DNA from 3 places in the Shewanella sp. SM68 genome. Region 1 is predicted to be linked to each of the others. Evidence: predicted binding sites of a transcription regulator. Region 1 holds the regulator's gene; each other region holds the start of a gene.

The links. Region 1 encodes ArgR, which controls arginine synthesis, uptake and breakdown. Its sites were predicted from a motif close to ANTGAATANNTATTCANT; they were not measured.
Region 2: a site for ArgR is predicted at 2,531-2,548, ahead of argA (amino-acid N-acetyltransferase). Genes of this name have one in related genera too.
Region 3: a site for ArgR is predicted at 3,344-3,361, ahead of argC (N-acetyl-gamma-glutamyl-phosphate reductase). Genes of this name have one in related genera too.

What each region holds. Positions count from the first base shown of each region.
Region 1 covers NZ_JAKKRU010000002.1:381,151-388,205, reverse strand. Annotated here, with positions in the region: gene ggt (gamma-glutamyltransferase) at 1-292, shown strand, start outside; gene L5M40_RS04790 (Dyp-type peroxidase) at 541-1,476, shown strand; gene L5M40_RS04785 (LysR family transcriptional regulator) at 1,550-2,452, opposite strand; gene L5M40_RS04780 (NAD(P)-dependent oxidoreductase) at 2,559-3,191, shown strand; gene argR (transcriptional regulator ArgR) at 3,339-3,809, opposite strand; gene mdh (malate dehydrogenase) at 4,104-5,039, shown strand; gene L5M40_RS04765 (thiol-disulfide oxidoreductase DCC family protein) at 5,152-5,526, opposite strand; gene folM (dihydromonapterin reductase) at 5,780-6,526, shown strand; gene L5M40_RS04755 (5-formyltetrahydrofolate cyclo-ligase) at 6,585-7,055, opposite strand, start outside.
Region 2 covers NZ_JAKKRU010000011.1:37,142-44,196, forward strand. Annotated here, with positions in the region: gene rarD (EamA family transporter RarD) at 1-444, shown strand, start outside; gene L5M40_RS16980 (PH domain-containing protein) at 494-1,012, opposite strand; gene argA (amino-acid N-acetyltransferase) at 1,132-2,451, opposite strand; gene rpmG (50S ribosomal protein L33) at 2,774-2,947, opposite strand; gene rpmB (50S ribosomal protein L28) at 2,954-3,190, opposite strand; gene radC (RadC family protein) at 3,312-3,989, opposite strand; gene coaBC (bifunctional phosphopantothenoylcysteine decarboxylase/phosphopantothenate--cysteine ligase CoaBC) at 4,112-5,332, shown strand; gene dut (dUTP diphosphatase) at 5,329-5,787, shown strand; gene slmA (nucleoid occlusion factor SlmA) at 5,822-6,415, shown strand; gene L5M40_RS17020 (alpha/beta hydrolase family protein) at 6,551-7,055, shown strand, end outside.
Region 3 covers NZ_JAKKRU010000012.1:135,406-142,460, forward strand. Annotated here, with positions in the region: gene L5M40_RS18315 (argininosuccinate synthase) at 1-339, opposite strand, end outside; gene L5M40_RS18320 (ornithine carbamoyltransferase) at 399-1,304, opposite strand; gene argB (acetylglutamate kinase) at 1,317-2,099, opposite strand; gene argC (N-acetyl-gamma-glutamyl-phosphate reductase) at 2,131-3,111, opposite strand; gene ppc (phosphoenolpyruvate carboxylase) at 3,733-6,402, shown strand; gene L5M40_RS18340 (DUF1439 domain-containing protein) at 6,402-6,947, shown strand; gene L5M40_RS18345 (CinA family nicotinamide mononucleotide deamidase-related protein) at 7,039-7,055, opposite strand, start outside.

The sequences.
Region 1 (7,055 bases):
AATGAATCTGATTGATTTTAAAATGAACTTGCAAGAAGCGGGCGATGCCCCCAGAATTTTGCATATGGGGTCAACCGAGCCCACAGGCGAAGTGATGAAGGATGGCGGCTACGTCAGTCTGGAATCAGGTTTTCCGGTAGAAACCCGTCGTGAGTTGATTAAGAAAGGCCATGTGCTGCGTGATGGACTTGGGGAGTTTGGTGGCTATCAAGCCATTGGATTTAATGCCGAAACCGGCGTATATCGTGCGGCCTCTGAGAGTCGCAAGGATGGTCACGCCGCAGGCTATTAACACTAAGATAAATGCTAAGGTAAGCTCAATACTGAGTGAACCTGACGTCATTGATTCGATTTAACTGATTGGCGAGACTTTAATGGTCTCGTCAATTTTTATGTTTAAGGGTCTGGGGTGGGATAATGCTCCGCTATTGGCATTATCATAAACAGATCAGAGCAAACTGTGCGTTAGTTAATGTCATTTTTAGGTAAAGTTGCGGATAATATTGCCGAAAATGAATTTAGAAAAAGGGTGATAACCAAATGGATATTCAAAATATGCCGCGTGAACAGTTGGGTGTGTGTGCAGAGGGGAACTTACACAGTGTCTATTTGATGTTTAATGCCAATGACAATGTCGAGTCGCAATTACGTCCCTGTCTTGCCAACGTTGCGCAGTATATTTATGAGCTGACAGATCAATATTCCGACAGTGCATTCAATGGTTTTGTTGGTATTGGTGCTAATTATTGGGATAGCCTCTATCCTACTGCTCGCCCAGAACTGCTTAAACCTTTCCCTGCGATGCAAGTGGGCAGTCGTGAAGCACCTGCAATTGAATATGATTTATTCGTGCATATTCGCAGTGATCGTTACGATATTCTGCATTTAGTGGCTAATGAAATCAGCCAAATGTTTGAAGATTTAGTGGAGTTAGTTGAAGAAGAGCGTGGCTTTAGATTTATGGATAGCCGTGATTTGACTGGTTTTGTCGATGGTACCGAAAACCCTAAGGGGCGTCACCGCCAGGAAGTGGCACTTGTGGGTGATGAGGATCCTGAGTTTAAGGGTGGCAGCTATATCCATGTGCAAAAATATGCCCATAACTTGAGTAAGTGGCATAGATTACCAGTTAAAAAACAAGAGGATATTATCGGCCGTACTAAGCAAGATAATATCGAGTATGAATCTGAAGATAAGCCACTGACCAGCCATATCAAGCGCGTTAATCTTAAAGATGCCGATGGTAAATCAATGGAGATCCTGCGTCAGAGTATGCCCTATGGTTCGCTGAAGGAGCAGGGATTAATGTTTATCTCTAACTGCCGCACGCCAGAACATTTTGAAAAGATGCTGCATAGCATGATGTTTGGTGATGGCGCAGGCAATCATGATCACTTGATGCATTTTACTAAGGCGATGACAGGTTCATCTTTCTTTGCCCCCGCACTGGATTTTATGCTGCAGTTCGACGAATAAGCTTTCTATAATCAAGCCGAATTAGCATCAATCGAGACGCACTTAAGCTAACGCCTAAGTGCGTTTTTTTATGCTAATGCGCGGGAACCCATTTTTTGATATCGAGCTGCCATTGCAGGGCGGTGAAATCGATAAAGGCGCGCACTAGATTTTGCTGATAACTGCGGGACAAATATACCGCCCACAGGGTTTGGCCTGGTGTCGTAAATTCGGGTAAGACTTCTTTGAGCTGACCACTGGCAAGGTATTGGTTAGCCAAGTCACAGGGTAAACGCACTATGCCATGTCCACGTAGCGCCGCACTGACCAACACTCCCATATCGTTAGCCCTAAGATTCCCTGTAACTTTGACGTGCTCGGCTTGCAGTTCTTTTAGAAAAGGCCAGTTTTGTTGCGCTGAGTGTATGAGGCAGTTGTGGGCCAGTAGATCAATGGGTTCGAGGAGTGGCGTTGCGCTATCAAGATAGCTCGGCGCCGCGCAAAGTACTGCATCTATGGTCATCAAACGCCGAGCTATGAGATTCTCATCGGGTTGCTCGGTATAACGTAGCGCCACGTCGACTCGCTCATCTACCAATTGCGCAAAACTGTCCGACATCACCAGTTGAATGTTGACCTTAGGATGAATTTTAATAAAGCGATCAACGACATCAAACAGACTGTGCTGCCCAAGGCCAATAGGCGTAGCGATACGAATACTGCCTACCAGTTCACTGTTATGGCTGTGGGCACGACTCTCCATGGCAGCAACTTCACTTAAGATCCGCTGGCAAAATTGTAGCGCTTCCTCACCCTGCAAAGTCAAGCTGGCGCTGCGCGTGGTGCGGTGTAATAAGCGTAAACTCAACCACTGCTCCACTTCTTGAATATGACGGGAAACCTGCAGGCGGCTGAGGTCTAAATGTTCGGCAGCTTTGGTAAAGCTGCCACAGTTTGCGACTTCGACGAAACTGCGTATAGCGGCAATTTTATCCACATTAGTATCCTATATTGAAACAATCATGCTCAATTATTGATGTTTATTAGGTGAAAAACTGCAAGTAAACTGGATCCAATGTAAATCATCTGAGTGAGACAATGAAATGAAAATCGCAATTTTAGGTGCAACGGGTTGGATCGGTGGTGCAATTTTAAAAGAAGCACAGAGTCGTGGACATAAAGTGATAGCGTTAGTGCGTGACCCAAGCAAGTTATCCGTGGCTGACGTAGTAGTACGTGCCGTGGATTTAGAGCAGCCATTGGTCGCCGATACCTTTGCTGGCGTAGATGTCGTGATTGCCGCCGTTGGTGGCCGCGCCCAACAAAATCATGGTCTAGTGGCGAGTACGGTTCAGCATTTACTGGATGTGCTGCCTAACGCTAACGTGCCACGTTTATTGTGGGTCGGTGGTGCTGGGAGTTTAGAAGTGGCGCCGGGTGTGACGCTGGTCTCTAGCCCAGACTTCCCCGCAGTATATAAAGATGAGGCGTTAGCTCAGGGTGAAGCCTTGAAGGTATTCCGTGCGGCGCAAACGGCAATCAATTGGACCTTTGTGAGCCCAGCGGCTGAGATTTATCCCGGTGAGAGTGAAAGCCCGTACCGTCTTGGTGGCGACAGTTTCTTTACCGATGCTAATGGTCAAAGCCGTATCTCTGTAACTGATTACGCAAAAGCCATGGTAGATGAAGCCGAAAAGGGCGCTCACCCAAACCAGCGCATCAGTGTGGCTTACTGATATCGTTATAGTTGAGTTAGATATTGTGAGTTAGATATTGTGCTGGAATGTGTAACGTAATCGGGACAATGGCCAAATAACCAGCGCTATATTGCACTTCAAAATGTACAGATAAAATAGAACAGGTCAGCTCACTGACCTGTTTTTTTATTCTGCGTAATTGAATAAAGATTTGATGGTTTCTAAGGTATCGGCGATATCTTGGATGCTCGATGGGCAAATAAAGATAGTGTCATCACCGGCAATCGTACCCAAAATGCCTTCTGGTTTACCAATAGAATCCAATAAACGGGCAATCAGCTGCGCGGCACCTGGGCTAGTTCGCACGACGATCATAGCTTGATTGTGATCGACGTCGAGTACCAAATTCTTCAGTGGGCTACCCGCGGTGGGTACGCCTAATTCGGCTGGTAAGCAATACACCATCTCTTGCTTAGCGTTGCGAGTCCGCACTGCGCCGAACTTGCTGAGCATGCGTGACACTTTTGATTGGTTAATATTACCAAAGCCTTCAGCTTGCAAGGCGGTGACGATTTCACTCTGAGAGCCAAAGCGCTCTTCTTTTAAAATCGACTTAAAAATTCTAACAAGGTCATCCTGATTCTTGGTCGTTTGCATAATATTATTATTCGTTATTCAAAAAAACAGGCCCATTTTGAATATTTTTAGAAAAATTGTCAACAAATAACCAGATTGGTTGAATAAAAATTCACTAAGTCCCAGTGGCTAAGTGTTTGCTGGGGGCGTAAAAATCCCAATTTGAGTAATTGTTCTACATTGCTTCTACGTTATTCCGGAATTCTTTTGTCCCACGACTAAGGGATAATTGAAATTGTTGTGACATTCCAGTAATGTGACGCCAACGCAAATTAGATCCATGTCACACATATCCGAGAAATAACGGAGATAACTATGAAAGTTGCTGTACTTGGTGCTGCTGGTGGTATCGGCCAGGCTCTTGCCCTACTGTTAAAAACTCAATTGCCTGCGGGTTCACAATTGTCTCTATATGATATCGCACCGGTAACTCCGGGTGTTGCGGTTGACTTGAGCCACATTCCAACTGCTGTTGAAATCAAAGGTTTTGCTGGTGAAGATCCAACGCCTGCCCTAGTGGGTGCTGACGTTGTTCTAATTTCTGCTGGTGTTGCACGTAAGCCTGGTATGGATCGTTCAGATCTGTTCAATATCAATGCCGGTATCGTTCGCAACCTGATCGAAAAAGTAGCGGCAACTTGCCCTACGGCTTTGGTTGGCATTATCACTAACCCAGTTAACACGACTGTGGCTATCGCTGCAGAAGTGATGAAAAAAGCGGGTGTTTATGATAAGAACCGTCTGTTCGGTATCACGACATTAGACGTGATCCGCTCTGAAACCTTCATCGCCGAATTAAAAGGCCTGAACGTTGCTGACGTTAAAGTGAATGTGATCGGCGGCCACAGCGGCGTGACCATTCTGCCATTACTGTCTCAAGTTGAAGGCGCGACTTTCACTGACGAAGAAGTGGCAAGTTTGACGACTCGCATCCAAAACGCGGGTACAGAAGTGGTTGAAGCTAAAGCCGGTGGCGGTAGCGCGACTCTGTCTATGGGTCAAGCGGCTTGCCGTTTCGGTCTGTCTCTGGTTCGTGGTCTGCAAGGCGAAGCTAACATAGTTGAATGCGCCTATGTTGACGGCGGCAGCGAGCATGCTGAATTCTTCGCACAACCTGTGCTGTTAGGCAAAAACGGTATTGAAAAAGTACTGCCTTACGGTGAAGTGAGTGCATTCGAAGCTAACGCTCGTGATTCTATGTTAGATACGCTGAAAGGCGATATCAAACTAGGCGTTGATTTCGTTAAATAATATTTCGGATAATCTTTTTAGATTATGCCGAATTAAAAACGGAGCCATGAGCTCCGTTTTTTTATGCCTGGGTTTTACATTTTACCAAGCGAATTCAGTCGATCAGCGGCGCTCAGTTATCATCGCAGCGGGCTTTGCCCGTCAGTAAATAGGAGATGCGGTATCTGTGTTTTGCGAATCTGAGATAGCACCAATCGGCCACAGTTTTAATCACGGGCAGGCGTAACAGTTGGATCCAGGCGCGCGTCCCTGTCAGTGCCCACGCTTTACAAGTGACATCTAACCCGAGTAACACTTCGCCCGTTGCGGTTTCGCCATGGAGAATCGTATTGGCGTAGTCTTTATTGATATGGCTGAAGCGCTCACTAAAGTCTGGCGCATTTAAATCCTCAAGCGCAATCAAGTTCTTCGGATCGCGCGCTTTCAGTTGACGCATTTCGGCGCTACATAATGGACAATTCCCATCGTAAAAAATCCGCAGTTCCATCGGTATTACCTCTGATGACTTGATCACAATACTTGAAGTGAGTACTCAAGCTTGGTTTTCTTCTACCCTATACGCAGAAGAAAGGGTTTTAGATCGAAGCGATTGTAGAACTGATCAGCCCCTCATTTGGCTTTTTGTTAGGTTAAATTCAAATGAGTGCAGTAACATCTTGGTTATTAATCAGTTTAACTTGATTGCTGATTTTTAAGTGAACAAGGTAAAGCCTGACAAATAACGACTCAAAAGGATAGGTATGACATCTCCCATCATAATTACAGGCGTGGGTAAACGCATAGGTTACGCCTTAGCCAAACATTTTCTCGCCCAAGGTCAGCGCGTGATTGGTACTTATCGCAGCCATTACGCTAGCATTGATGAGCTGAACGCCTTAGGTGCGACTCTGTATCCCTGCGATTTTTATGACGATGCCCAAGTGCAATCCTTAATTGATGAGTTAACTCAACAGCCTCAAGTTCGCACCATTATTCACAATGCCTCGGACTGGCTGCCTGATCCTGTGCTTACAAAGAATGAGTCTTTAAAGAGTACCACTTTTGCGCCGAGCCAAGTGCTGCAGCGCATGATGCAAGTGCATGTGAGCGTACCCTATCAGTTGAACTTGGCCTTAGAGGCGCAGCTACGTGCGGGTGCTGGCGATGAAATCGGCGGCAGTGATGTGATTCATATTACTGACTATGTGGCAGAGAAGGGCAGTCAGAAGCATATTGCCTATGCCGCCAGTAAAGCTGCGCTGCACAATATGACGCTATCCTTTGCCGCCAAGTTTGCGCCCGAGGTCAAAGTGAATTCGATTGCGCCAGCGATGATCCTATTTAATGTGGGTGATGATGCTGCCTATCAGCAAAAAACCTTAGCCAAAGCGCTGTTGCCGAAAGAGGCGGGGAATGAGGAAATTATCGACTTAGTGGAATATCTGCTGAATAGCCGCTACGTCACCGGTCGTTGCCATAATGTCGATGGTGGCCGGCATTTAAGGTAGAGAAGGCTCTAGAACGCCACGGCATGGCTCTAGATTCTAGTTTCTAGATCCTTCTTTTTCAAAATGTCAGTACCCGACTTGGAGTGATGATAAATGGCAAAGGCACATCCCAATACTCGCAGGGTAAACTCGTCACTTGCTGACAGTCGTGGGCGTAACCCATAGGCAAAGGTTTACCTTTAAGCTGCCAGTTTGCCAGCGTCCTATCGTAATAGCCGCCGCCCATGCCCATACGATTTCCCATTAAATCAAAAGCCACTAATGGTGTGATAACAACATCTAACTCTGTCACTGGGATAATGGCGCGCACATCTAATTTAGGTTCTAAGATGCCGAATTGATTGGGTTGCATGGGGGTGTCTGCGGTGTAATGCAGGAATAATAATTGTCCGGCATTGAAGGGATGTAACCTAGGCAGATAGGTGTTTATGCCCATTTGCCACAGCGCAGCGATCAGCGGTGGCGTGGCGAGTTCGCCATCATGGGTGAGATATAATGCCACATGTTGCGCTTTGTTGGCCTGCAATGC
Region 2 (7,055 bases), on a different contig from region 1:
GGCTCGATTCCCATCGTCTCACTGGCACTCGCGGGCACCTTTGGTTTCTATGCACTGCTGCGAAAAAAGGTCAATGTGGATGCTAAGGCCGGATTATTGGTCGAAACCGCAGTGTTATTACCGGTAGCGCTGATTTATCTCGTCGCAACCTTAGACACTGCCACGGCGAGCATGCTGACTAACGATTGGCAATTGAATCTGATGTTAATGGCGGCTGGGATAGTGACTACCATTCCTTTGCTGTGTTTTGCAGGGGCAGCGGTACGTATTCCATTGTCTATGCTCGGCTTTTTCCAATATATTGGCCCGAGTATTATGTTCATCCTCGCGGTGAGTCTGTTCAATGAGCCCTTCGATGCCGAAAAAGGCGTGACCTTCGGCTTTATCTGGAGCGCGCTGCTCGTCTTTACCTTAGATATGGCCTATAAACGCAAAACGGCGTAAACATTATCACGCCGATAAACACAGTGGCAGAAGTGATGACATATGATGATTACTTCTGTAACTGTGCTAAAAACTCACTCCCTTGCGGTACTGTAAGTAATAAACTGTAGCCTTTAGTCGTTGGCACTAACACTAACTGCGATTTATCTGTTATCACCAAAAATGCCCTGCCTTTCCCTTGTAGATTAAACCAGCCCAATTGAAATCCTGGCATGCCTATACCGTTGGTTTTAAAGCTCGGCGTTAAATCTGCCTCTTGTTGCAAATCGACTATGCGTGCCTCGGCGGGCAATAAATCCGCGCGGGATAACTGCACTTTATAGAAGGGAACATCAACTGTGAGCTCTGTATCGGTTAACACTAATTCGGCACGATTCGATTGATAGAAGACCCAAGAAAATCCGCCCATCATCACCAGCAATATACCTAAACTCGCTGACTTCGCTATCTTAGGCATATTTTTTAGCCATAACATCAGCAAGATACCCGCTAAACCGAGCAATAAGACGATAAAGCTGAAGATAGAGGTTTGGGTTAAAGGGGCGAGTTCAAAAAATTGAGGACTCATTGGCAGTATCTCCCGTGCAGTGAAGTCTTAATCTGCCAACAAAGACATATTATGTCAATAAAAATGCCAGCGCTAATATGAGTACTAGGCTGGCATTGATTGGATTGATTTAGAACGGCTTAAAGATCGAGCGCGAGAATTTTTGAGCGGCGTTGATAGTTATACAACTGCTTTTTCTTCTGCGGCAATGCTTCAACATCTTCAATCACAAAACCATGCTCTAAGAACCAGTGAATGCTCCGAGTTGTCAATGCAAACAAGCGTGAATAACCACGGTTTCTAGCCTGATTGATAATGTTCTTCAGCAGTAAGCTCCCTCTGTCGGCATCGCGATAATCGGGATGCACCACTAAACAAGCAAACTCACCCGCATTGTCCTCTTCAAAAGGATAGAGCGCAGCGCAACCAATCACTAAACCATCACGTTCAATCAACATGAACTGTTCGATTTCAATCTCAAGCTGCTCACGACTACGACGCACCAGAATGCCTTGTTCCTCCAATGGACGGATAAGGTTCAACACACCGCCAATATCGGCGATTGACGCACAGCGTAAACGCTCAGCACTCTCAGTGACGATTTGTGTACCAATCCCTTCGCGGGAAAACAGTTCCTGCAACAAGGCGCCATCTTCGAGGTAGCTGACTAAGTGACAACGTGGCACACCATTGCGGCAAGCATCGATACTGGCTTTGAGAAACGCCATAGTACCAACACAAGCAGAACCTTGCTCGGCCAGCTTGTTCATGATGTTTTGCGCATCATTTGGCATCAACTCGGCAATCACATCGCCATTTCGATCGAGAATACCGTTCTGTGAGCTAAAGCCGATCATCTTGTCTGCTTTGAGCTTAATCGCCACTTGAGTCGCGATTTCCTCGGCGGTGAGATTAAAACTTTCACCAGTAACCGAAGCCGCAATCGGCCCCATCAATACGATACAGTGATTATCTAACTGACGTTTTAAGCCTTGCACATCAATACGACGCACTTTGCCACTCAGACAAAAGTCCACACCATTATCCACACCCAGTGGTTGAGCAATCACAAAGTTGCCGCTCACTAAGTTAATTTGCGCACCTTGCATCGGCGTATTACTTAAACTCATGGATAAACGCGCTGTGATATCAAATTGCAGTGCACCCGCAACTTGCTTAATCACTTTGAGCGAATCTTCATCCGTGATACGCACACCGTCGTGGTAGGCAGGCGCAATACCGTTGGCGGCTAATGCAGCATCAATCTGCGGCCTAGCGCCATATACCAACACCACTTTGATCCCTAAACTGTGCAGCAGGGCGACATCATTTAAGATGGCGCGGAATTGATTTTGAGCCAAAGCTTCACCGCCAAGCATGACCACAAAAGTTTTACCTCTGTGAGCATTAACATAGGGGGCAGAGTGACGAAATCCATCAACCAGTTCAGTGGTACGCACGCGTTATTTACACCTCATTTTTGAGCTGGCAGCGTCACTATGACATGCCAGGAATGAATCGATAACTTTCGCGTATGGTATTGCATTTTAATTCACATATAAAGAATTTATTCTCACTAAAGTGCAGCTTTAATGATTTAAAGTGCTTAGAACTGCACTATTTTATATTTTCAGCAAGTGTTCACACTTTTTTAACTTCACAGGGGATGATTCAGCGGCTTAAGTTTGCGAGGCAATTATCTCAACTTGATGACTAGCCACTAAAAAAATGCAAAAAAAAGCCCCTTAAATAAGGGGCTTTTCTCGAAACACTAACCAAGGATTACTTGATTTTGGCTTCTTTGTAGATAACGTGCTGACGAATAACTGGATCAAATTTTTTGATTTCCATTTTTTCAGGCATGTTACGCTTGTTTTTTTCAGTTGTGTAGAAGTGACCAGTCTTAGCTGTAGAAACTAATTTGATCTTCTCACGATTACCTTTAGCTTTAGCCATGATCTATTATACCTTCTCGCCACGGGCACGAAGTTCAGCAACAACAACTTCGATACCTTTTTTGTCGATCAGACGGATACCTTTAGTAGATACACGTAACTGTACGAAACGCTTTTCTTCTTCTAACCAAAAACGGTGGTTTTGTAGGTTAGGTAAAAAACGACGACGGGTCGCGTTTTTTGCATGCGAACGGTTGTTACCAACCATCGGCTTCTTGCCAGTAACTTGGCATACTCTTGACATGTCAATCTTCTCCAAAAACAATTTTAACGCTCGAGCATTAATGTGCCTCGTATGGCCGTCGCCCGAGGCACAAAGAGGGCGCATTTTATACACGATCACAGAGTGAAGATCAAGTGTTAGATTAATTAATCCAGCCTCGTTCTGCAAAAGAAACTATCTCTCGATCACCTACAACCATATGGTCCAACAAGGATACGTCTATGGTTGCTAACGCATTTTTTAATCGCTCAGTTATTCGTCGGTCAGCCTGACTGGGCTCGGCAATACCAGACGGATGATTATGACAAACTATAACTGCTGCGGCCTTTTTCTCCAGCACTAAGCTCACCACTTCACGTGGATACACTGAGGCTGAGTCTATTGTGCCGCGGAATAATTCGACAAATTGAATCACTCTATGCTGGCTATCCAGCAGTAAAACTGCGAACACTTCATAGGAGCGATCGGCCAATTGTCGCATTAAATAGTCCCGAGTTAAATCGGGATTTGTCAAAACCTGACCTCTTTGCAGATTTTCCTGCGCTACACGCCGCGCTAATTCGGCCGCAGCTTGAAGCTGGGCGTATTTTACAGGTCCTACGCCCGGAAGTCGACACACCTGATTTCTTGGGGCACAGAGCAGGTTTCTGAGGCCGCCAAACTCGCAAATAAGCGACCTAGCAAGGTCAACCGCGTTTAATCCGGCTAAACCGTTACGCAGCAATACTGCCAGTAATTCAGCATCCGAGAGATGCGCAGCTCCTTTTTGTAACAGTTTATCTCTGGGACCTTCGCCCTCAGGCCAATCTTTAATCCCCATGTGACCTCCCTGTCATCTCACATATTTTCACTTTACTGAGTATGGACGAGATTTTTTGAACTGGGATAGTCACTAAAATTCACCACTTTGTGATATTGTTGCCGGCATTATTTCTATCTCGGATGATGTCTGTGAGTCTGACAAATAAAAACGTCCTGCTGGGCATTGGCGGCGGTATTGCGGCCTATAAAAGTGCTGATTTAGTACGCCGCTTGAAGGAGCGAGGCTTTGATGTGCGCGTGGTGATGAGCCAAAGTGCGATGGAATTTATCACGCCTCTGACGCTGCAAGCGTTGTCTGGACATCCAGTGGCATCTAGCTTGCTCGACCCCGCAGCAGAAGCAGCCATGGGTCATATAGAACTCGCTCGTTGGGCAGATCTCGTCATCATCGCCCCTGCAACCGCAAACCTATTGGCGCGGATTAATGCAGGCATGGCCGATGAGCTAATCACCACCACGTGTCTTGCCACTGAGGCACCTATCGCCCTGTGTCCGGCAATGAATCAGCAGATGTACCGTAATCTGGCTACACAAGCGAATTTAACTAGCCTCGCATCACGTGGTTTTACACTTTGGGGCCCCGCCAGTGGCAGTCAGGCCTGTGGTGAAGTCGGCCCTGGACGCATGCTCGAACCGCTAGAAATTGCCGAGCTAGCCAGTGATTTTTTTGCAACAAAAGAAGTCTCTGCGCAGCCTCTTGCAGGCCAGTCGGTGCTTATTACCGCCGGACCAACCCGTGAAGCAATTGATCCCGTCAGATACATTTCAAATCACAGTTCTGGAAAAATGGGCTTTGCACTGGCCAAAGCCGCGGCAGATATGGGGGCAACAGTCACCTTAGTCTCAGGCCCAGTAAATCTCAGCACCCCAGAAGGCGTGACACGCATTGATGTTGAATCGGCGCAAAATATGCTCGATGCTGTTATGGATAACGTTGATAAAAAAGATATTTTTATTGGCTGCGCCGCCGTTGCAGACTACCGCATTAGTGATATTGCTACCTGTAAGATCAAAAAATCGACCGAAGAAATGCAACTTGCGCTGGTGAGGAATCCTGATATCTTAGCCACGGTTGCGAGCTTACCTAACCGTCCTTTTGTGGTGGGATTTGCCGCCGAAACCCATGATGTAGAAGCCTATGCGCACGATAAGCTCAAACGTAAAAACTTGAACATGATCGCCGCAAACGACGTTTCCATTGCTGGCCTAGGCTTTAATGCCGATGCTAATGCCCTGCGTGTTTTCTGGCCGCACGGCAGTCAAGATTTGCCTGCTACTGACAAACTCACGTTGGCACGGCAATTACTTTCGTTGATAGTGAAAGAAAAAACAAATACATGAAAACACCGATTGAATTAAAAATTCTCGACTCCCGTATCGGCTCAGAATTTCCTTTGCCCGCTTACGCCACCGCAGGCAGTGCAGGCATGGATCTTCGCGCCATGATAGACACGGCTTTAACCATAGCACCGGGTGAAACAGTGCTCATTCCCACGGGGATTGCTATTCATGTGGCCGACCCAGGACTTGCTGCGGTGATTTTACCGCGCTCAGGCCTGGGCCATAAACACGGTATCGTACTGGGGAATCTAGTCGGACTCATAGATTCAGATTACCAAGGCCCCTTAATGGTATCTTGTTGGAATCGTGGTGACAGTCCATTCACCTTAGAAATGGGCGATCGTCTCGCGCAACTGGTGTTTGTTCCTGTGGTACAAGCACAATTCAAACTCGTTGATGAGTTCGACAGCTCAGACCGTGGTGAAGGCGGATTTGGCCATTCAGGCACTAAATAATCCCCTAAGTCGTTATTGAGCCAAGGATACTGCAATGGCTGTAAGCCCAAAAATTAATCGTCGTGAACACATTCTGCAATGTCTAGCGCAGATGCTAGAAACCAACCCAGGACAAAGGATCACCACAGCGAAACTGGCCTCAGAAGTCGGTGTATCGGAAGCCGCCCTGTATCGCCACTTCCCGAGTAAAGCGCGGATGTTCGAAGGCTTAATCGAATTTATCGAAGAGTCGTTATTGTCGCGCATCAATTTAATCATGGATGACGAAAAAGACACCATGAAGCGCTGCCAGTTGGTACTGCAACTGCTGCTGATCTTTGCCGAGCGTAACCCAGGAATTTCCCGCGTTCTCAACGGTGATGCTCTACTCGGTGAAAATGAACGCCTGCGAAGTCGTATTGGTAACTTATTTGCCAAAATTGAAACCCAGTTAAAGCAAATTTTACGGGAAAAAACCCTGCGAGAAGGTAAAGGCTTCAACTTAGACGAAGCCATATTAGCCAATTTACTGTTAGCCTTTGCCGAAGGCCGCATCGCCCAATTTGTACGAAGTGAATTCAAACTCAAACCGACGACACACTTCGATGAACAGTGGCGTTTTATCCAGCATCAACTTTTACAAAGCTAATGATTTTTCAACATAAAGGACGGTAACTATCGTCCTTTATGTTCGGTATTCCTTCCTTGTTTCGCCCCATCTTTTGTTTTATCCTCGAAAAACATTTTAAGAACAAAAAACACAATGATTTTACAAGGATGTCAGATGAAACTCTTCCGATTAGCCGCATTGGCGACACTTTGCTTACCAATACTTCCAATATCCACCTTTGCAGCCAATAGCTCCAACGCGAATGCGTTATCGCAAGCACAGTTATTCAGCAAAGGTGATGAGTACTCGGATGTAAAAATATCACCTACTGGTAAATATTTAAGCGCTATCACAAGTGTCGAAGGTAAAAACGTTCTCTTAGTCTTAGATACCCAAACCAAAAAACTCCTCAATGCGATACGTTTTCCCGATAATGCTCAAGTCGGCGACTATGAATGGGCCAACAGTGAGCGACTGGTACTGGCAAAAGAATACCTAAAAGGCTGGCAAGACACACCTATCTACTACGGTGAATTGATGGCGGTAAATGCCGATGGTTCACGAAAAGCGTATTTATTCGGCTTCGAGAGTGGCGAGCAACAAACAGGTTCAAATATCAAGAAAAATACCCCTATGCGGGCGAGCGCGTTTATCCTCGATCCTCTGCCAGATGATGAAC
Region 3 (7,055 bases), on a different contig from region 1:
TTCAACCTGCGCTTTGGCAATAATAGGACGCGCCATTGACGTACCGAGTAAATAAGTGCCTTCGTAAATCGCACCGCTCGCAATCGTTGGGTAAATATAGTCTTTAACGAATTCTTCTTTTAGATCGACGATATGACATTCAGAAGCACCTGAAGCTAAAGCTTTTTCAATCAAGCCAACCAGCTCTTCTTCGCCTTGGCCAACGTCGGCGCAGAATGCGATGATTTCACAGTTATCGTAGTTTTCTTTTAACCAAGGAATAATGGCCGAGGTATCTAGACCACCTGAATAGGCTAAAACCACTTTTTTCACGCCAGTATTTTTTATCTCGATAGACATCTTAAATTCCTATGACTCGTTTCTCTTAAGGAGAAAACAGGCTGCTAAACAGGGTTAATTTAACTAAATAAGGTTACCAGTACCGCATTTTGGGCATGCATCCGATTTTCGGCTTGTTGCAGAATTAAGGATCCTGCACCGTCCATCACTTCATCTGTTACTTCTACACCACGGTGGGCGGGCAAACAATGCATAAAGAAGTTAGCGCCCGCTTTCGCCATCAAAGCTTTGTTTACTTGGTATGGTGCAAACTTCGCTTTGATATCAGACAAAGGCGTTGGATCGCCCATTGAAATCCAAGTATCAGTATAAATAGCGTCGTGACCTTCAATCGCATCGATATCTGAAGTCAGCACTATCTTGCCGCCATATCGTTTGGCGAGCTCTTGCACTTCTGCCACTACGTAGCCATCAGGAAAGTGACCCGCTGGGCAGATCACTGTCATGGTGGCACCGAGAATAGCCGCACAGTACATCAGCGAGTTAGTGACATTATTACCATCACCAACATAAGCTAATTTAGCTTTACTGACATCCTCAAACTGCTCTGCCAGTGTTAAAAAGTCAGCTAAGGCTTGGCAAGGATGATAAAGATCCGACAGCGCATTGATCACGGGCACTGAGCCGAACTCGGCTAATTGTTCGATAGTGGTGTGTGAATAGGTTCTCGCCACAATTGCGTCGGCCCAACATGACAGGTTAGAAGCAAAGTCAGCAACCGATTCCCGTTTTCCCAGTTCACCATTTTGCTGGTCTAGGTATAAACAGTGGCCCCCGAGCTTATTAATACCGATATCAAAGCTAACGCGTGTTCTGAGTGAGGGCTTTTCAAATAACATCACCACACTCTTGCCATCCAGCGCATGACGATACTCAGCCGGATTGGCTTTAATCGTTTTTGCCAAGGCAATTAGATCCTGTAACTGCTTCTGGGTTAAGTCTTTTATCGATAGTAAATGCTTCATAACCTACTCCACTTATGGTTGGATTTGTGTTCCTACGGCTTCACCTTTTGCTAATGCGATTAATTGGCTTGCATCACGCCACGAGGCAACTTGTACCGCCTGCCCCATCCACTGTGCGACTTCGAGCGCAGCTTCAACTTTGACCTTCATTCCTTTTTCGATCACACCTTGCTTAACAAGGTCTGCTATCTGCTTGCCATTTAAACTGTGGATGAGCTGGCCTTTACCATCGAGCACCCCAGAAACATCCGACAGTAGCACTAACTTGCCGCCCACTAATTTGGCTAAGGCCGTCGCAGCTTGATCAGCATTGACGTTAAGCATTTGGCCATCGTCCATCATGGCGATAGAGCTACAAATCGGCATCCAACCTTGGGCGAGGATAAACTTAAGATAAGTGCCATCGTTTGGCGTGACTTCGCCCACTAGGCCTAAACGCTCATCTTTAATCTTAGCCGAAACAGTATTGCCATCGGCGAGGCTCATGCCCACACTCACAATGCCAGCCTTAGTCGCTGCGCCTTGAAGAATTTTGTTCGAAGTACCCGCAAGTGCGCCGGCAATAATCGGCATTTGCTCGGGCGGAGTCACACGCAAACCTTCTAACTTGACGGTTTCCATACCATTCGCTGCTAGCTGCTCATCCACCAGACAGCCGCCGCCATGCACCATCAACACTTGCTGACCATTGGCTAACATAGCCGCAGCCGTATCCATCAATCGCGCCATCCCCATTTCACATTGCAGCAGCGCGCCGCCCACTTTAAGCACTAATACTGAGTTGTTTGTAGACATCTTGACGACTCTCTTAAATAAGGATGAACAATTAAAGGTTAAAATGAATCTTTATGCATTGCAGCGCTTGGCTGGCAGCACCTTTCATCAAGTTATCGATGGCACTGGCTACCACTAAGTAACCGCTATTCTCATCAAACTTCCAACCTAAGTGACAGTTAGGTGTCAGCACCACATCGTCTACTTTCGGGAACTGATTGTGCTTCACGGTGACCAATGGCGCCTTGTCATACACGCTATAGGCCGCGGCCACATCGGCAGTCGTAGTACCTGGTTTTAGCTGTACGGTAATGGTCGCTAAAATGCCACGCTTAAAGTTACCAAGGTGCGGTGTAAATATCACTTCTTGGCCAAGCTGAGTGGCGATCTCGGGTTGATGTCTGTGGCCTAATACGCCGTAAGGTGTCAGGCTCACTTCACAAAAACTGGTGTGTAACTGCGCTTTACGGCCCGCCCCTGTTACGCCGCTCACGGCATTGATAACCGGATAAGCCGATGTCAGTAAACTCGCTAGCGGTTTTAACGCTGTCAATGATGCGGTCGGGTAACAACCTGGCACGGCAATCATCTTAGTCGCAGCGATTTCTTTAGCATTCCATTCGGCAAGGCCATACACGGCTTTGGCTAAAACTTCAGGATATTCATGCTCAAAGCCATACCACTTCGGATATTGCGCCACATCGCTAAAACGATAAGCACCGCTTAAATCGAATACCGCTAACCCTTGGCTATAAAACCAAGCCGCTAAATGCAGGCTCACCGAGTGCTCAGTCGCGAGCACCACGGCATCCGCTTCGGCAACGATTTTTGCCTTAGCTTCATCGGACAATGGCGACAGCGTTAATACGATATGGCTATAGCTAGGATACAAATCCGCTAAAGGTTTACCTTTATCTAAACTGTTTTCAGAAACATACAAACCCTGAATCGTCAGATCTGCTTCTGCATGGATTAAAGCGGTCAGTTGCGCGCCTGTGTAACCACTGGCACCAATAATGGCGATATTTTTCATGTTTTTGTCTTATTAACCGAATCAAAGAAACTTAAAGAGTAGATGAATAGCTTACACGCAACCGCGCATATCTATGATGACAAGACTATCGTCGCAGGAAATCGTAATAGGTCGTTATTTTATTCACTGTCAGGCTAATACTGTGCATCATGATATTCACTCTACAGGTCACAGGGGGTGACTTATCTCAACTGATGGCTAGACTACCACAAAGATCTACTTATGCAATATATGTGAATATATATTTTTAATTTATTTTCATCTTTTAAGCTCAAATTAGGATATCGAAGACACAGTTCCCATTCAGCTAACTCGTTAATAACACAGTTATCCAGGGTCAACATGAGTCAAAATCAGTCCTTTTCATTAACAGCTAAGATACATGTCTGCAAAGCATAAAATGATGCACTTCATATTCACTTGCACTAATCATCAAAAAATATTGCGTGACTTCGCATTTCTATTGAATATTCTTCATCAAATACCGTGATTGGTTGCATATCGGATAAGCCAGTCGTATAAGTTATAAGTTCTGCTGTTGACCATAGCCCCAAGTGATAGGTATTGTGCTAACGGGCTAAATGCACAGCGGATTTTTATGTTTTTCTATTCGGAGTAACTATGTCAGTAAACGCGGCAGACAATATGACAGATATGTATGCGTCATTAAGATCGAACGTGAGTATGTTAGGCCAAATCCTTGGCGATACTATGCGTACCCATCTTGGGGACTCTTTTCTTGAGAAGGTTGAACAGATCCGTAAGCTTGCCAAAGACTCACGCCGAGGCGATCAAGCCGCCAGAGAGCAAATGCTCGAGTTACTGACAGCTTTGCCAGACGAAGAATTAGTCCCTTTTGCAAAAGCTTTTAACCAATTTCTTAACTTAGCTAACTTATCCGAGCAATTTCATACTATCAGTCGTAATTGCGACGAACTTGTCTGCGTACCAGACCCAGTGGAACAACTCCTAGGCCGCATGCTCAATGGTCGTGTCGACCAAGCTAAAATGCTCGACTGTCTAAAAACACTGGATATCGATCTGGTGCTAACAGCGCACCCCACTGAAATTTCCCGTCGCACCCTGATCCAAAAATACGCCGCCATTGTCGACTGCTTAACAGAGCAAGAAAACGACCAACTGTCGGATAGAGAACGTCAACAGATCAATCTGCGCCTGCGCCAATTAATCGCGCAAATATGGCACACCAATGAGATCCGCCGCGAGCGCCCCACTCCAGTGGATGAAGCCCGCTGGGGATTATCCACCATTGAAGAGTCACTCTGGCATGCGGTGCCTGACTTCTTAAGACAACTTAACGACCGAGTGCAGCAACGCACAGGGCAGCAATTACCGATTGATATCGCGCCAGTGCGCTTTTCAAGCTGGATGGGCGGCGATCGCGATGGCAACCCGTTTGTTACCGCAAAAGTCACCCAAGAGGTGCTCGACCGTAACCGCCATGCTGCCGCCAGATTATTCTTAAAAGACATAGTCCTACTGGTCGGTGAACTATCGATGGAAGAAGCCAATGATGAGTTAAAGGCTTATACCAATAACAGCTGCGAACCTTACCGCCACGTGTTGCGCTCCATTCGTCAAAGACTGCGCGATACCATAGATTATTTAAATGCGCGCATTGAAGGCCACAATCCTGAAGTCGATAAGTCGAGCCTGATTTGGCAAGAAAGCGATCTCAAAGCGCCGTTAGAAATGCTTTATAAGAGTTTGACCGACTGCGGTATGCGCTTAATCGCCAACGGTTTATTGCTTGATATTCTCCGTCGCCTCGCCTGTTTTGGCATTCACATGCTCAGACTCGACATTCGCCAAGACGCCAGCCGTCACAGCGATGTGCTCGCCGAATTAACTCGCTATCTCGGCATGGGTGATTTCAACCATTGGGATGAAACCGAGAAACAAGCTTTCCTATTACGCGAACTCAGCAACCGTCGTCCACTGATCCCAGGTAACTGGCAACCCTCAGCCGATGTGGCCGAAGTGCTTAATACCTGTCGTTTGATTGCTAAACATCCGGCTAAAGCACTTGGATCCTATGTGATTTCGATGGCGGGTAAGCCATCGGATGTCTTAACGGTTTTACTCTTGCTCAAAGAAACGGGCTGTTCGCACCCAATGCGCGTGGTACCGCTATTTGAAACCTTAAGCGACTTAAACAACGCCGCGGCCTGTATTACCGATTTGCTCGATATCGACTGGTATCGTGGTTACACCAAAGGCATGCAAGAAGTCATGATTGGTTACTCTGACTCGGCTAAAGATGCCGGTGTCATGGCGGCGGCTTGGGCTCAGTATTACGCCCAAGAGCAGTTAGTGGCGGTCTGTAAACAAGCAGGCGTCAAGCTTACGCTATTCCATGGCCGTGGTGGCAGCATTGGTCGCGGGGGTGGTCCTGCACACAAAGCAATCCTATCGCAACCACCAGGTTCGGTAGATGGCCGCATTCGTGTGACTGAGCAGGGCGAAATGATCCGCTTCAAGTTTGGCTTGCCAAAACTCGCGGTTCAAAGCTTGGCCCTGTATACCTCGGCCGTATTGGAAGCAACCCTATTACCACCGCCAGAGCCGAAGCAAGAGTGGCGCAATTGCATGCAACGTATCGCTGAAGAATCAGTGGGTGCTTACCGTGGCATAGTGCGTGATGAACCTGATTTTGTGGCTTATTTCCGCGCGGCAACGCCAGAAGTGGAATTAGGGAAACTGCCACTCGGCAGCCGTCCTGCCAAACGTCGTGTCGATGGTGGGATCGAAAGTCTGCGAGCCATTCCGTGGATTTTTGCTTGGTCGCAAAACCGCTTGATGTTACCTGCATGGCTCGGCGCAGGTGAAGCACTACAAGCCGCCAGTGAACGTGGTGAGATGGGCTTACTGCAAGATATGGAGCGGGAATGGCCCTTCTTCAGCACTCGTATTTCAATGCTGGAAATGGTCTACGCCAAGGCGGAACCTAATTTGGCCCGCTACTACGAAACCTGTTTAGTACCTAAGGACTTGCATCACTTAGGCGAAACCTTGCGCCAACGCTTAGATCTGGGCATTAAAGTCGTGCTTAAGTTGACAAAATCGGATAGTTTAATGGCGCATACACCGTGGAATCGCGAATCAGTTAAACTGCGAAATCCGTATATCGATCCATTAAACTTCTTACAAACCGAGCTATTAGCGCGGACACGTAAGGAAACAACCGAAACTCCTGCGTCTGAACATGTACAGTTAGCGCTAATGCTGACCATTGCAGGTGTGGCAGCGGGTATGAGAAACACTGGTTAATGAAAAAACTTTCCCGCACGATTTGCTTGGGACTGACTGTACTGCTTGGCGGCTGCGTCTCGCAGTACAGTATCAGCGAGCACGAAATGGAGCAGTACCTCAGTAAAGAGATCCATTTTGAGATTAAACAAGGCAATCAATTAGTTGGCGCAGAAGTACGCATTAACGACATCAGTGTCAAGCTAGGTGTAAAACCTGACACTATGAGCGTAAGTGCCGCAACTCAAGTATCAATTAAGAATCCGATCTTTCCATTGAGTGCCAAACTCACGACGACTTTCGAAGCAAAGCCTTGGTATGACAGCGCAACGCACAGTGTCTATCTGCGCCAACTCGAATTAGTCAAAGTGGAATCAACGCCCAAGGATATTGAAAAAGCGATTAGCAGTGCCACGCCGCAGGTGATGGGTTATCTAAGGCAATTCTTAGAAAACCAGCCTGTGTATGTGCTGGATACCAAGGACAGTAACCAAGCACTGATGGCAAAAATGACCGAAAGCATTCAAGTTGCCCCAGGTAAATTAGTACTTAAGTTCACTAAATAATCTGCCATTTTTGTATCTCTGTAGAAGTTAAAATGCTCCCTCGGGAGCATTTTTGTTGGCAGGTTTAAACTGGTATATGCCCGTATAAGAGTTACTTACTGAATCGCC